DNA from 2 places in the Inquilinus sp. OTU3971 genome. Region 2 is predicted to be linked to the other one. Evidence: predicted binding sites of a transcription regulator. Region 2 holds the regulator's gene; the other holds the start of a gene.
What was found. The regulator LexA, encoded in region 2, represses DNA repair genes until DNA is damaged. The targets are predictions, from matches to a motif close to ATGTTCTANTTTGGTTC.
Positions count from the first base shown of each region.

Region 1: a site for LexA is predicted at 4,666-4,682, ahead of AAHM41_RS32925 (ImuA family protein). Genes of this name have one in related genera too.

Region 1 is NZ_JASATH010000193.1:3,934-11,191, reverse strand. Features, by position in the region: gene AAHM41_RS32935 (error-prone DNA polymerase) at 1-2,338, opposite strand, end outside; gene AAHM41_RS32930 (Y-family DNA polymerase) at 2,421-3,992, opposite strand; gene AAHM41_RS32925 (ImuA family protein) at 3,907-4,653, opposite strand; gene AAHM41_RS32920 (YciI family protein) at 4,772-5,158, opposite strand; gene AAHM41_RS32915 (DUF5818 domain-containing protein) at 5,237-5,662, opposite strand; gene AAHM41_RS32910 (NAD-glutamate dehydrogenase) at 5,991-7,258, shown strand, end outside.
Region 2 is NZ_JASATH010000112.1:18,461-25,718, reverse strand. Features, by position in the region: gene AAHM41_RS24895 (NIPSNAP family protein) at 1-312, opposite strand, end outside; gene AAHM41_RS24890 (TetR/AcrR family transcriptional regulator) at 400-1,026, shown strand; gene AAHM41_RS24885 (LacI family DNA-binding transcriptional regulator) at 1,023-2,051, opposite strand; gene lexA (transcriptional repressor LexA) at 2,088-2,816, opposite strand; gene AAHM41_RS24875 (molybdopterin molybdotransferase MoeA) at 2,947-4,146, opposite strand; gene moaC (cyclic pyranopterin monophosphate synthase MoaC) at 4,143-4,625, opposite strand; gene trpC (indole-3-glycerol phosphate synthase TrpC) at 4,622-5,434, opposite strand; gene trpD (anthranilate phosphoribosyltransferase) at 5,431-6,456, opposite strand; gene AAHM41_RS24855 (anthranilate synthase component II) at 6,453-7,037, opposite strand; gene trpE (anthranilate synthase component I) at 7,144-7,258, opposite strand, start outside.

The DNA of each region.
Region 1 (7,258 bases), on a different contig from region 2:
GCTCGCGCGCGTCGCGCACCAGCTGGGCCGGGGCGTAGAAGCCCATCGGCTGGGAGTTGATCAGGGCGCAGCAGAACACCTCGGGGTGGCGGTGCTTGACCCAGGCGCTCTCATAGACCAGCAGCGCGAAGGAGGCGGCATGCGCCTCGGGGAAGCCGTAGCTGCCGAAGCCCTTGATCTGGTTGAAGCAGCGCTCGGCGAAGTCGCGCTCATAGCCGTTGGCGATCATGCCGTCGATGAAGCGCCGCTCGTAGCGGTGGATCGTGCCCTCGTTGCGGAAGGTGGCCATGGCCCGGCGCAGCCGGTCGGATTCGCTGGGCGAGAAGCCGGCGGCGACGCTGGCCAGTTTCATGCCCTGCTCCTGGAACAGCGGCACGCCGAGCGTCTTCTTCAGCACCCCTTCGACCTCCGGCTTCGGATAGGTCGCCTCCTCGATGCCGTCGCGGCGGCGCAGATAGGGATGCACCATGTCGCCCTGGATCGGCCCCGGCCGGACGATCGCCACCTCGATCACCAGGTCATAGAACTTCTTCGGCTTCAGCCGCGGCAGCATCGATTGCTGGGCCCGGGATTCGACCTGGAACACGCCGATCGAATCGGCGCGGCTCAGCATCTCGTAGACCTCGGGGTCCTCGCGCGGCGTCATGCCGAGGGCGAGCGGCTCTGGGTACCGCTCCGGATAGTGCCGGTTCATCAGGTCGAAGCAGCGCTTCAGCGCGGTGAGCATGCCCAGCGCCAGCACGTCGACCTTGAGCATGCCGACGGCGTCGAGGTCGTCCTTGTCCCAGCAGATGACGGTGCGGTCGTCCATCGCCGCATTCTCGATCGGCACCATCTCGTCCAGCCGCCTGCGGGCGAAGACGAAGCCGCCGGTGTGCTGGCTGAGATGGCGGGGGAAGCCCATCAGCTCGACCGCGAGCTCCAGCGCCAGCCGCAGCCGGGGATCGGCCGGGTCCAGCCCGGCCTCGCGCACCTGCTTTTCGTCCAGGCCGTTCATGCTCCAGCCCCAGACCGAGCCGGTCAGGGCGCCGATCATGTCCTCCGACAGGCCCATCGCCTTGCCGACGTCGCGCACCGCGGCCCGGGTGCGGTAGCAGATCACGGTGGCCGTCAGCGCGGTGCGGTGGCGGCCGAACTTGTCATAGATGTGCTGGATCACCTCCTCGCGCCGCTCATGCTCGAAATCGACATCGATGTCGGGCGGCTCGTTGCGCTCCTCGCTGACGAAGCGCTCGAACAGCAGGTCCATCTGCACCGGGTCGATGGCGGTGATGCCGAGGCAGTAGCAGACGACGCTGTTCGCCGCCGAGCCGCGGCCTTGGTTCAGGATGCCCTCCCTCGTGGCGTAGGCGACGATATCGGCCACGGTCAGGAAGAAGGGGGCGTAGTCGCGCCGGCCGATCAGGTCGAGCTCGCGGTCGATCTGGGCCTGCACCGTCTCGGGCACGCCACCGGGATAGCGCCGGGCCGCGCCCTCCCGGGTCAGCTGCTCCAGCCGCTCCTGCGCCGAAACGCCGTCCGGCGTGATCTCCTCAGGGTATTCGTAGCCCAGCTCGTCCAGGCTGAAACGGCAGCGCTCGGCGATCTCGACCGTCCGCTCCAGCGCCTCCGGGTGGTCGCGGAACAGCCGCGCCATCTCCTCGGGCGACTTCAGGTGCCGTTCGGCATTGGCCTCCAGCCGCCAGCCGGCGTCGTCGATGGTGCAGTGCTCGCGGATGCAGGTGACGACATCCTGCAGCCGCCGCCGCTCCGGCACGTGGTACAGCACGTCGTTGGTGGCGACCAGCGGCACCCGCACCCGCCGCGCCAGCTCTGCCAGCTCGGCCAGGCGCCGGGCATCGTCGCCGCGGTAGCGGTGGCTGGCGGCCAGGAACAGGCGCTTCGGCGCCTCGGCCCTCAGGCGGGCCAGATGGTCGGCGAAGGCGTCGTCGATCCGGTCGGGCGGCAGCGCCACCAGGATCTGCCCGTCCAGCCAGGGCGGCAGGTCGGCGAAGGACAGGTCGCACTGCCCCTTCTTGGCCCGCCGGTTGCCGATGGTCAGCAGCCGGCACAGCCGGCCATAGGCGGCGCGGTCGGTCGGGTAGCACAAGAGGCTCGGCGCGTCGGCCAGGTCCAGCCGGCAGCCGACGATGTAGGGGATGCGGCTGGCCTTCTGCCGGTCCTCGTCGCGGTTGGCGATGACATGGCCGCGCACGATCCCGGCCAGGGAGTTGCGGTCGGTCACGGCGATGGCCGACAGGCCCAGCAGGATCGCCGTCTCCACCAGCTCCTCCGGATGCGACCCGCCGCGCAGGAAGGAGAAGTTGGTGGTGACCTGGAGTTCGGCGTAGGCGGTCATGGGGCCGTTTCCCGCCGGCGGATAGCCTTGCCAAGGGGAGGGGGACTAAAACCGTGCCGAGTCCGTGAGATCAGCCCGGCCATCAGTCGAACATCCCGTGCAGGAACCAGCGCGGCGGTCGGTCGGGCAGATACGGACCGGCGCGGTAGACCCAGAAGCGGCGGCCGGTCTCGTCCTCCACCCGGTAATAGTCGCGGATCATGTCGGGCTCGGCCCGGTCCTGCGGCCGGGCCCGGCGCCACCATTCATAGGCGATGCGCTCCGGCCCGTCGGCGCGGCGCACGCGATGGGTCGCGCCGGCCCAGCGGAACTGGGTCGGCGGGTCGTCCGGGACCTGGGCGATCGCCTCGATCGGCTCCGGCCGGCGCAGCAGGCGCAAGGGGCGCACCCAGCCGGTCGGCCAGGGTTTCGCCCGGTCCGGCGCCAATGGCGGGCGGGCGGCGACGCAGCGCTCGGGCAGGTGGCTCTCAACCGCGGCGGGGCGCCAGATCCGGTCGAAGCCGATGCGGTTGCCGACGATGTCGACGAATCCCGCCAGTGATTCGACCATGGTCGAATCACAACTTCTAGAATCTCCGCCGATCCCGGTCCCTTCGCCCTCCAGCTTGCTCAGCCCCGACTGACGGCCGCCGACCGGGGCGACGCGATCGGCGCGCAGGGTCGCCACCTCGACCCCGAAGCCGGGATCGACCCGGTCCAGCCGGTCGGCCAGCAGGCGCCCGACCCGGGCCGGGTCGCGCACCGGCAGGGCGGTGCGGATGGCGATGGTCTGGCAACGGCTGTCGACCCGGTGGAAGGCCGCGGTGAACTGGGCCGCGCCCATCATCCGCGCCTCCAGCCGGGCGCAGAGATCGGCGGCCAGCGCGGCGATGGCGCGCTGCAGGTCCTCCGCCGTGCCGATCGGCTCGGCGAAGGCCAGGCGGGCGAACCAGGGCGTCGGCGGGCGGCGGAAGCCGACCGTCTCCTCGGCCCGGCCCAGCGCCTGGTCCAGCCGCAGCAGCGGGCCGGCGCCGAAGCGGCGGGCCAGGCCGGGGCGCGGCGCCGCCAGCAGCTCGCCGATCCGGGTCAGGCCGATCCGCTGCAGCGCCTTCGCGGCCTCCTCGTCCAGCCGCAGCGCCGCGGTGGGCAGGGGCGCCAGGGCCGCGCGTTCGGCACCGTCGGGCAGGATCCGCCGGTCGGCCCGGTCGTGATGGGCCAGCGCCCAGGCGGCGCCGAAGCTGCCGGCGACGGCGATGCGGGCGGGCAGGCCCCAGCGCTCCAGCCGCCCGGCCAGATCGGCCACCAGCTCGTCCTCGCCGCCCCAGAGATGGGCGCAGCCGGTGATGTCGAGCCACAGCCCGTCGGGCGGGCAGGGGGCCACGGCGGGGCTGTAGCGGCCGGCCCAGCGCACCAGCCGGGCCAGGGCCCGGGCGTCGGCGGCGTGGTCGGCGGGGATCAGGGCCAGCGCCGGCAGCACGGCGCGGGCGTCGGTCGCCTTCTGCCGCGGCCGGATGCCGGCGGCCCAGCCGCGGTCGTCCACCGCCACCACCTGGCGCCGCTGCTCGACGGTCTCGACGATCGCGACCGGCTCAGCCGGCCAGGCGTCGGGGGGTGTCGACAGTCTCAGTCGCGTGATCGGCCAGTTCGGCAACCACAGCGAGACGATCCGTCCCATCCTCGGTCTCCACGATCCAGCGGCCGGGCTGGCCGCCGCGGCTGTGGGTCAGGGCCAGCTCCCAGCGCGCCGGCCCGACCCAGGCGGCGGTGCCGCCACTCGGCGCCGGGGCCACGGTCCAACGCGTCACCGCCGCGCTGGCGCCGGCCCGGACGATGCCGTCGCGCCCGGCGCGCGGCGCGATCGGCCGGCGCTGCAGCAGCAGGGCAGTGATGCCGCGGGCCTCGCAGGCCAGCTGCAGCCGCCGCTCGGCCAGCAGGTCGGTGCGCGCCGCCTCGGCCAGCACGGCGCCGAAGCCCTCGGTGCGCAACGCCTCCTCCGCCACTGCCAGCACGCCGGTCTCGTCGCGCGGCCGGACCAGGATCAGACGGTCCGGCGCCAGGCCCAGCGCGGCCAGGGCCGGCGGGTACAAATCGTCGGCCGCGGCGCACCACAGCACCGGCCCGCGCCGCTGCAGCCGGGCCAGCAGCCGCGCGGCGAAGCCGGTGGCCGCCGCCCCGGCGGGGTCGCCGCCGGCGACCCGATGCAGGCGGCCGAGCGGCAGCCCGCCGCGCGGCAGGCGGTCATCGATCGGGGGCAGGGCGAGCGGCAGGACTCCCGGATCCTCGACGGCGGATCCGTATCGGTTCAGTCGCTCGCGCAGGGCGGCGAGGGCAGACATTGGCAGGGCATGATGTTCCGTATTTGTTCCAATATGAAGCCACCACGCCGCCGCAGAGTCAAGCCGAGTCGAGCCGGCCGGGGTCCGAGCAGCCTGCAGCCAGGTCGGGATGCGCGGGTCAGGCTGCGGGGGTTTTGGAGCCGGTCCCCGGCAGGAACAGCCGGACCGGGCGGATCTCATAGCCGCCGACACCCGGATTCGCCTGCTCCAGTTCCTGGGCGATGGCGACCGCCTCGTCCTGCGAGTCGCAGTCGACCACGTAGAAGCCGAGCATCTGCTCCTTGGTCTCGGCATAGGGGCCGTCGATCACCAGCGGCGGCTGGTGGCCCTTCATCAGCGTGGTCGCGGTGCTGGTGAAGGCCAGCCGCGCAGCGGGGCCGAGCTTGCCTTCCGCGGCCAGCCGCTTGTGGACGATTTCGAGCCGGGCCATGACCGCGTCGTCCTCCTCCTGCGTCCAGGCACCGAGGACCTCTTCCGAGTTGTAGCAAAGAATGGCGTAGAGCATCCGGGCCTCCCCTCCCGCGTCCGGGCGGGAGTATGCCTGCGCTCTGTTAAAATCCCTATGCCGTGATGCCGGCGGCGATCAGGGCATCGGCTGCACGACCACGGCGCCGGGGGCCACGGTCACGGCGGTGCCGTTGGACGCCGGCAGATAGGCGCTGGTCATGACGTCGAGCTTGTCGGCGCGGATCGTCTCCAGCGTCTGGCACAGCGACCATTTCGCGGTCGGGCCGGAAATGGTGACGCGGTCGCCGATCCGGACCGGAACCGGCTTGCCCTGGATCGACACCTCGCTGCCGTCGTCGCGGCGCAGCACGGTGCAGGGCCGGCCGACCTCGAGCGTGCCGGTGTAGACGACCGTGACCTCGTCATGCCAGGCGCTGGACACCTTCGGGAAATCATAGGGCGGGATCTGCGCCTGCTGTCCGGCGGTCTGGCAGGCGCCCAGCAGGGCGGCCGCGGCGAGTGCGATGAAGAGGGTCGGCGAGGGGCGATGACGATTCGACAACACGCTCTCTCTTTCTCGTTTTGGCGGCGGAATCATTTCTTCCAATACTGTTCTTCCATACAGGCGAAGCGGGGCCGCCGTCCAGAACACGTTCGAAGCGAACGTTCCGGACCAACGGTGGGTTATTTCAGACCGGATTGCGGAGACTTTGTGACCCGGAATGTCCTAACCGCCCGTATCGTCTGACAAAATCGGTGGAGAATGCCGCCGAACCGTCACGGTTCGGCGGTTTCCTTTTACCCGGGTTGATTGTATGCCCTTGGGGCCCTGATGCGGCCCAATATGGTTTCGAGAGGGGCCGGGCCGCACGCTCTCTGGAGTCTGCAGGATGTCAAAGGCCGATCAGCACAAGGCCGAAATCGTCGATGGTGTCGTGGCCCTGGCCAAGCAGCGGCTCGACCCGGCGAAGGGAGGAATGGCCGAGCGGTTCACCCGCCTGTATTTCCGCAACGTGCCGCCGCACGACGTGCTGCGCGAGGGCACCGACACCCTCTACAGCGTCGCCCTCGGCCTGCTGCAGTTCGGCGGCGAGCGCCGCAAGGGCGAGGTCAAGATCCGGATCTTCAATCCGGTCTATGACGATTACGGCTGGCGCAGCCCGCACACCGTGATCGAGATCATCAACGACGACATGCCGTTCCTGGTCGATTCGGTGACCGCGGCGATGTCCGAGCTCGGCCTGACCGTGCATCTGGTGGTGCACCCGATCCTGGCCGTGACCCGCGACGCCCAGGGCAGGCTGACCGATGTGCAGGACCCGGCTGCGGCGCCGGAGGGCACGCCGGCCGAGAGCTTCATGCATGTCCAGATCGACGAGCGCACCGACCAGGCGACGCTCGACCGGATCGCGGCGACGCTGCGGGCGGTGCTGGCCGATGTCCGGGCCGCGGTCGAGGACTGGGGCGCGATGCGGCAGCAGATCCGCACCGTGCTCGAGGAGCTCGACCACAAGGCGCTGCCGGTCGACCCGGGCGAGACGCGCGAGATCATCGCCTTCCTGGAATGGCTCGAGGACGACCATTTCACCTTCCTGGGCTATCGCCGCTACGACTTCGCTCGCAGCGACGACGGGCTCGAGATCGCGATCGTGCCGGGCAGCGGCCTGGGCATCCTGCGCCAGCCCGAGGTCTCGGTGTTCGACGGCGCCCGCCGCTACGACCGGATGTCGGAGGAGGCGCAGTCGATGCTGCGCAGCACGGCGCCGCTGACCGTCACCAAGGCCAGCCTGAAGGCGACGGTGCACCGGCCGGTGCATCTCGACGTCTTCACCGTCAAGATCTTCGACGACGCCGGCGAGGTGGTGGGCGACCACATGTTCGTCGGCCTGTTCACCTCGGTCGCCTACAGCCGCAGCGCCCGCGACATCCCCTATCTGCGGGCCAAGGTCAGCCGCACCCTGGCGCGCGCCGGGATGGACCCGCGCAGCCATGACGGCAAGGCGCTGGGCCACATCCTCGACACCTATCCGCGCGACGAGCTGTTCCAGATCTCCGAGGAGCAGCTGCTCGACATCGGCATGGGCGTCCTGCACCTGCAGGAGCGGCAGCGCACCGCGCTGTTCGTGCGCCGCGACCCGTTCGGGCGCTTCGTCTCCTG
Region 2 (7,258 bases):
CGGCCGCAGCAGCAGCACGTCGTCCGAATCGATCATGGTGGCGTTGGCGGCGCTGCGATGCGTCTGCCACACCGGCCCGCCATAGAAGGCGCGCAGCGACTCGGTCCGCGACCGCAGGTCCGGGAAGCCGCGCAGCCAGACGAAATGGTCGGGCGCGTCGAGGTCGCGGAACTGGCCGATGACGTCGATCCCGACCGCCTCCTGCGTCTCGACGAACTCGCGGTCGAACAGCGCAATCAGCACATCGCGCTGCCCCGGATGCAGCGTGTAGCGCCGCAGCTCCACGATCGGGCTGAAGGTCTCGCTTTGCATGAGTGCCTTTCCTCCATCAAAACAGACCGGTTGTCCGGTTCAAGAACAGACTGATTGTCCGGTTGAGTCAATATGCTACAGTGGGACATGACCGAGAGCGAGATCAGGCGAAAGCGCAGCTACGACCCCGAGGGCATGCGCCGGCGCCTGCTGGATGTGGCGGCGGAGGCGTTCCAATCCCGCGGCTACCAGGCCACCGGCATGCATGAGCTGATGCGCGAGGCCGGGGTGACCGGCGGGGCGCTGTACCACCATTTCCCGACCAAAAAGGCGCTCGGCCTCGCCGTGATCCGCGACCGGGTGGCGGGGGAGGTGGATGAGACCTGGATCGAGCCGGTCCGCTCGGCGCCGGACGCGATCGACGGCATCGCCGGCGTGTTCGACCGGATCGCAGCGGGGCTGCGGCGGCGCGGCGCCGTCTCCGGCTGCCCGCTGAACAACCTGGCGCTGGAGCTTTCCCTGGCCGATCCGGAGTTCCGCACCGCGATGCAGGTGGTGTTCGAGGCCTGGCGGGCGGCGATTGCCGCGAGGCTGCGGGCCGACCAGGCGGCCGGCCACCTGGCCGAAGCGGACGCCGACGAGCTGGCGGCCTTCGTCGTCGCCGCCTATTCCGGGGCGATGGCCCAGGCCAAGGCGCAACAGGACGCGGCTCCGTTGGAGGCCTGCGCCCGGCAGCTGAGGCGGTCTCTGGAAGGGCTGCGGACCGGCGCCTAGAGGCTGTCGCGCTCGACCAGGCGGATGTCGAACAGCCGGCCCTGGATCGGGTGGTCGGGATCGGCCAGGCGGGCGGCGATCTGGTCGATGGCGTGGCGCACCATCTCGGCCATCGGCTGGCGGACCGTGGTCAGGCGATAGGCGGGCCAGGCGGCCAGCGTCATGTCGTCGAAGCCGACGATGCCGATCTCCTGTGGCACGGCGAGGCCGCGCTCGCGGCAGGCGTCGAAGGCGCCGAGCGCCAGGATGTCGTCGCCGCAGAACACCGCCTGCGGCCGATGCCGGTCGAGCAGGGCGTGCATGCCGCTGCGGCCATGCTCATGCGAATAGTCGCCGGCGAACTCCACGGCCAGGGGCCGCAGACCTGCCGCTTCCAGCCCGCTCAAAAAACCCGCGGCGCGGTCGATCGACGACGAATCGGTCCCGGCCCCGCCGAGGAAGGCCAATTGCTGCAGGCCGCGCGCCAGCATCGCCTCGGCGACCAGCCGCCCGCCCGCGACATTGTCGACCGTCACCGCCGGCACAGCCGCCTCCGCCCGGCCGAACACATGCACCACCGGCAGCCCGGCGCGGGCGCAGGAATCGGCGAAGCCCTCCGGCGGCGCGGAGGTGGCGATCAGCACCGCATCGACGCTGTATTGCAGCATCATGTCGAGGGCGGAGTCGGCGCCGCCATCCTCCGACAGGTTGGCGATCAGCGGCCGCAGCCCACGGCGCTGCAGCTCCCGCGTGAACAGGTCGAACACGTCCATGAAGGCGGGGTTGGCGAAATGGCTCGAGACCAGCCCGACCAGCTCGGTCCGGCCGGTCATCAGGCTGCGCGCCAGCCGGTTGGGGCGGTAGCCCAGCGCCTCCGCCGCCGCCAGGACGCGGGCCCGCATCCGGGGCGAGACGCTGGCATCCTTGGTGAAGGTGCGGGAGACGGCGGAGATCGACACGCCGGCCGCTTCCGCGACCTGTTGCGCCGTGGCCCGCTCGGCACCGGTTGCCCGGTGCCCGGGCCGGCCGCTGTTGGAGCGCCTCACGCGGTCACGATCCGCCCGGAGAGGGCGCGCAAGGGCTTACGAATAGGTCCGCAGCAGCCCGATCAGTCGCCCCTGGATGCGGACGCGATCGGAGGGCAGGTAGCGGGTCTCATAGGCGGAGTTGGCGGCCTCCAGCCCGATCGAGGCGCCCTTCTTGCGCAGCCGCTTCAGCGTCACCTCGTTGTCGTCGACCAGGGCGACGACGATGACGCCGGGATCGGCCGCGTCGCAGCGCTTGATGATGACGGTGTCGCCGTCCAGGATCCCGGCCTCGACCATGCTGTCGCCGGCGACCTCCAGGGCGTAGTGCTCACCCGGGCCAAGCAGCGAGGCCGGCACCTCGGCATAGTTGGAATGGTCGCGCAGCGCCTCGATCGGCATGCCGGCGGCGATCCGGCCGTAGAGCGGCAGGCGGACGCCGAGCTCGGGGTTGCTGAGATCGGCGCGCTCCAGCTTGCGGCCGGGCAGGGCGACGTCGGAGCGCACGGGCCGGAAGGGGACAACGTTGTCATCCTCGGCCGGCGACCCGGCCGGCGCGTCCGACTTCAGGCAATCCGGCAGCTTGAGCACCTCCAGCGCCCGGGCCCGATGCGGCAGCCGCCGAATAAAACCGCGCTCCTCGAGCCCGGTGATCAGTCGATGGATGCCCGATTTCGACTTCAGGGCCAGCGCGTCCTTCATCTCGTCGAAGGAAGGACTGACGCCGTCCGCCTCCAGACGGCGGTGAACGAACAACAACAACTCCTGTTGCTTTCGCGTCAGCAAGGCATCCTCCGTTGGCAGGGGCCGCGGCGCGGCCGAATCCCTGGAGAGAACATTAGGAGGAACAAAACAAAAACACAAGCGCCTAACTGCGGCACTCTCGGTTCTTTACTTCCTTGTAACGATCGCCGGGTCAGATCCCGTCGCCGAACAGCACCGCCTCGACCGGCTCGCCGCGCGCCGCGGCCGGCGCATGGGGCGGGCGGATCACCAGCCCGTCGGCCGCGGCCAGCAGCGACAGCATCGAGCTGTCCTGGGTCGGGAACGGAGTGGCGACATAACCGGAATCTGTCCGTTCGATCCGCGCCCGCAGGTAATCTTCGCGCCGGTCATTGGCCGGCAGGTCGCGGCCCAGTGTCGCGGCGACGCGGTTCTCCGGCGCCTCGGCCCCCTGCAGGGCCCACAGCACCGGGCGCAGGAACAGCCAGCCGCAGACCATGGTCGAGACCGGGTTGCCGGGCAGGCCGAGCAACGGCGTGTCGCCGAGCCGGCCGAACATCAGCGGCTTGCCCGGCCGCATGGCGATGGTCCAGAAGTCGAGCGCCAGGCCGCGCTCGCCGAGCACCGAGCGGATCAGGTCATGCTCGCCGACCGAGGCGCCGCCGGTGGTGACGATCAGGTCGGCACCGCGGGCGCCGGCGGCCAGCGCCGCCAGGGAGTCGGCATTGTCGCGGGCGATGCCGAGATCGACCGGCTCGCCGCCGCAGCTGCGGATCAGCGCGGCCAGGGCATGGGAGTTGGAGCTGACGATCTGGCTCGGCCCCAGCGCCTCGCCCGGCAGCACGATCTCGTCGCCGGTCGCCAGCACCGCCACGCGCGGCCGGCGGCGCACATGCAGCCAGGGATGGTTGGTCGAGGCGGCGATGCCGATGTCGCGCGCGGTCAGGCGCCGGCCCGGCTGCAGCAGCACGTCGCCGGTGCGGAAATCCAGCCCGGCCTTGCGCACATGGCGGCCGGCGGCGACGCCCTCGCGCACCGTGACCCGGTCGCCGTCGGCGTCGGTGTCCTCCTGCAGCACCACGGCATCGGCGCCGTCCGGCAGCGGCGCGCCGGTGAAGATGCGGACGCATTGGCCCGGGCCGACCGCGCCCTCGAAGCGGCCGCCGGCCGGGACCTCACCGATCCGCCGCAGCGTCGCCGGGACGGTCGCGACATCGGCGGCCCGCACCGCCCAGCCATCCATGGCCGAGACGTCGAGCGGCGGCTGGGTCAGCCGCGCCGCCACTGGCTCGGCCAGGATCCGGCCCAGCCCGGCGGGCAGGGGCACGGTCTCGGCCGGCAGGGCGGCGAAGGCGGCGAGGATGCGGGCGCGGGCCTCGGCGACCGGGATCATGTCTGGGCCTCGTAAGTGCCTGACCGCCCGCCGGATTTGTGCAGCAGCCGCAGGTCGGTCACGACCATGCCGCGGTCGACCGCCTTGCACATGTCGTAGACGGTCAGGGCGGCGACCGAGGCGGCGGTCAGCGCCTCCATCTCCACCCCGGTGCGGTGGGTGACCTTGACCGTGGCCTCGATCTCGACCCGGCTGTGCTCGGCATCGCAGCGCAGCGCCAGCTCGACGCTGGACAGCGGCAGCGGGTGGCACAGCGGGATCAGGTCGGACGTGCGCTTGGCGGCCATGATGCCGGCGATGCGGGCGATGCCCAGCACGTCGCCCTTGGCATGGCCGCCGGAAGCGATCAGCGCCAGCGTCTCCGGCTTCATCTCCACCCGGCAGCCGGCCCGCGCCACCCGCACCGTCGCCTCCTTGGCGGAGACGTCGACCATGCGCGCCTGGCCGGCCGAATCGAAATGGGTCAGCTCGCCGGTCATGCCGCCGAGGATCTCGCGTCCGGCGTCAGCAGCGCACGGGTGGCGGCGGCGACGTCGTCGTGCCGCATCAGGCTTTCGCCGATCAGGAAGGTGGTGGCGCCGGCGCGGGCCATCCGGGCCAGGTCGGTTGGCGTGAACAGGCCGCTCTCGGAGACCAGCAACCGGTCGCCCGGCACATGGGCCGCCAGAGCCTCCGTGGTGGCGAGGTCGACCTGCAGGGTCTTGAGGTTGCGGTTGTTGATGCCGAGCAGCGGCGAGCGCAGTTTCAGCGCCCGGTCCAGCTCGGCCGCGTCATGCACCTCGACCAGCACGTCCATGCCGGCGTCGATCGCCGCCTGCTCCAGCTCGCGGGCGGTGGCGTCGTCCAGCGCCGCCATGATCAAGAGGATGCAGTCGGCGCCCAGCGCCCGGGCCTCGACGACCTGATAGGGGTCGACCATGAAGTCCTTGCGCAGCACCGGCAGCTCGACGGCGTTGCGGGCGGCGGTCAGGTATTCGTCGGCGCCCTGGAAGTAAGGCATGTCGGTCAGCACCGACAGGCAGCTGGCGCCGCCGTCGCGATAGGCGCGGGCGAGGGCGGGCGGGTCGAAATCCGGGCGGATCAGCCCCTTCGACGGCGAGGCCTTCTTGATCTCGGCGATCAGGCCGTAGCGGCCTTCCGCCTGGGCCCGGCGCAGCGCCGCGACGAAGCCGCGCGGCGGCGCGGCCCGGTCGGCCAAGCGGCCGATCTCCGCCGCGGGCACCGCCGCCTTGCGGGCCTCGATGTGCCGGCGCTTGTCGGCGACGATGCGGGTGAGGGTGTCGCTCATGCCGTTCCCTGGCTCGTGATCCGGGCCAGCCGCTCGAGGACATGGGCGGCCGAGCCGTCGTCGATGATGCGGGCCGCGAGGGCGGCGCCGTCGGGCAGTGTAGAGACCCGGTCGGCGACGATGAAGCAGGCTGCGGCATTCAGCAGCACGATGTCGCGATAGGCGCCGTGCGCCCCGCCCAGCACGGCGCGCAGGGCGGCGGCGTTGGTCGCCGGATCGCCGCCCTTGAGGTCCTCCGGGACCGCGCGGCGCAGCCCGGCATCTTCCGGCGTCACGGTCAGGCGCCGGATCTGGCCACCACGCAGCTCCGCCACCGCGGTCGGGCCGGTGGTGGTCATCTCGTCGAGGCCGTCGCTGCCATGCACCACCCAGGCGGTCTCGCTGCCCAGCTGGTTCAGCGCCTGGGCCACCGGCTCGACCCAGGCCTCGGCGAAGACGCCGAGCAGCTGGCGCTTCACCCCGGCCGGGTTGGCCAGGGGCCCGAGCAGGTTGAAGATGGTGCGGGTGCCCAGCTCCTGCCGCGCCGGGCCGACATGGCGCATGGCGCTGTGATACAGCGGCGCGAACAGGAAGCCGATCTGGGCCTCCCACAGCGCCTCGCGCATCACCTCCGGCGGCGCCTCGACATTGACGCCGAGCTCGGTCAGCACGTTCGCTGCGCCGGTCAGGCTGGAGGCGGCGCGGTTGCCGTGCTTGGCCACCGGCACGCCGGCGCCGGCCAGGACGAAGGAGACGGCGGTCGAGACGTTGAAGGAGCCGGAATTGTCGCCGCCGGTGCCGCAGCAGTCGATGGCGCCGTCCGGCGCGTCGATGGTCACGGCCTTGTCGCGCATCACCCGGGCGGCGGCGGCGATCTCCTCCGGCGTCTCACCGCGGACGCGCAGCGCCATCAGGAAGCCGCCGATCTGCGCCGGCGTCGCCTCGCCGGACATGATGATCTCGAAGGCGGCACGGGCGGTGGCGGCGTCCAGCGGCTGGCCCAGCGCGGCCTTGGCGATGAAGGGTCGCATCTCGGTCGTCATGCCGCGTTCCGCCGCTCGGCGATGGCCAGGAAGTTCTGCAGGATCTTGTGGCCGTATTGCGAGGCGATGCTCTCCGGATGGAACTGCACGCCATGGATCGGCAGGGTCTTGTGCCGCAGCGCCATGATCACCCCGTCCGCGGTCCAGGCCGTGGCCTCCAGGCTGTCGGGCATGCTCTCGGGCGCGATGGTCAGCGAGTGGTAGCGGGTGGCCTCGAAATTGTCCGGCAGCCCGGCCAGCACGCCGCCGCCATGGTGGTGCACCGGGCTGATCTTGCCGTGCATCGGCTCCGGTGCCCGGACGATCCGGCCGCCGAAGACCTGGCCGATCGCCTGGTGGCCGAGGCAAACGCCGAACACCGGCACCTTTCCGGCGGCGGCCCGGATCAGGTCCATGCAGATGCCGGCCTTGTCGGGGTCGCAGGGGCCGGGCGAGAGGACGATGCCGTCGGGCCGCAGCGCCAGCGCCTCGTCGACCGTCAGCGCGTCGTTGCGGCGGACCTCGGTGTCGGCCCCGAGCTCGCCGAGGTAATGCACCAGGTTGTAGGTGAAGCTGTCGTAGTTATCGATCAGCAGAAGCATGGGAGTCGCCCTTTCGAGGCGTGGGAATGGGGAGGAGCGGCGGGGATCCGGCCGGCCTCACCATCGATGCAGCAGGGGGCGATGCTGCTGCGAAAGGATGCGATCTCTAGACATGTCCCATGGGCCGGTTGCCGTTGCGCGGCCGGTTGGCGAAGCGTACCGCATCTTCGGCGGCGCGTACCAGCGCCCGCGCCTTGTTGCGGGTCTCCTGGTACTCGCCC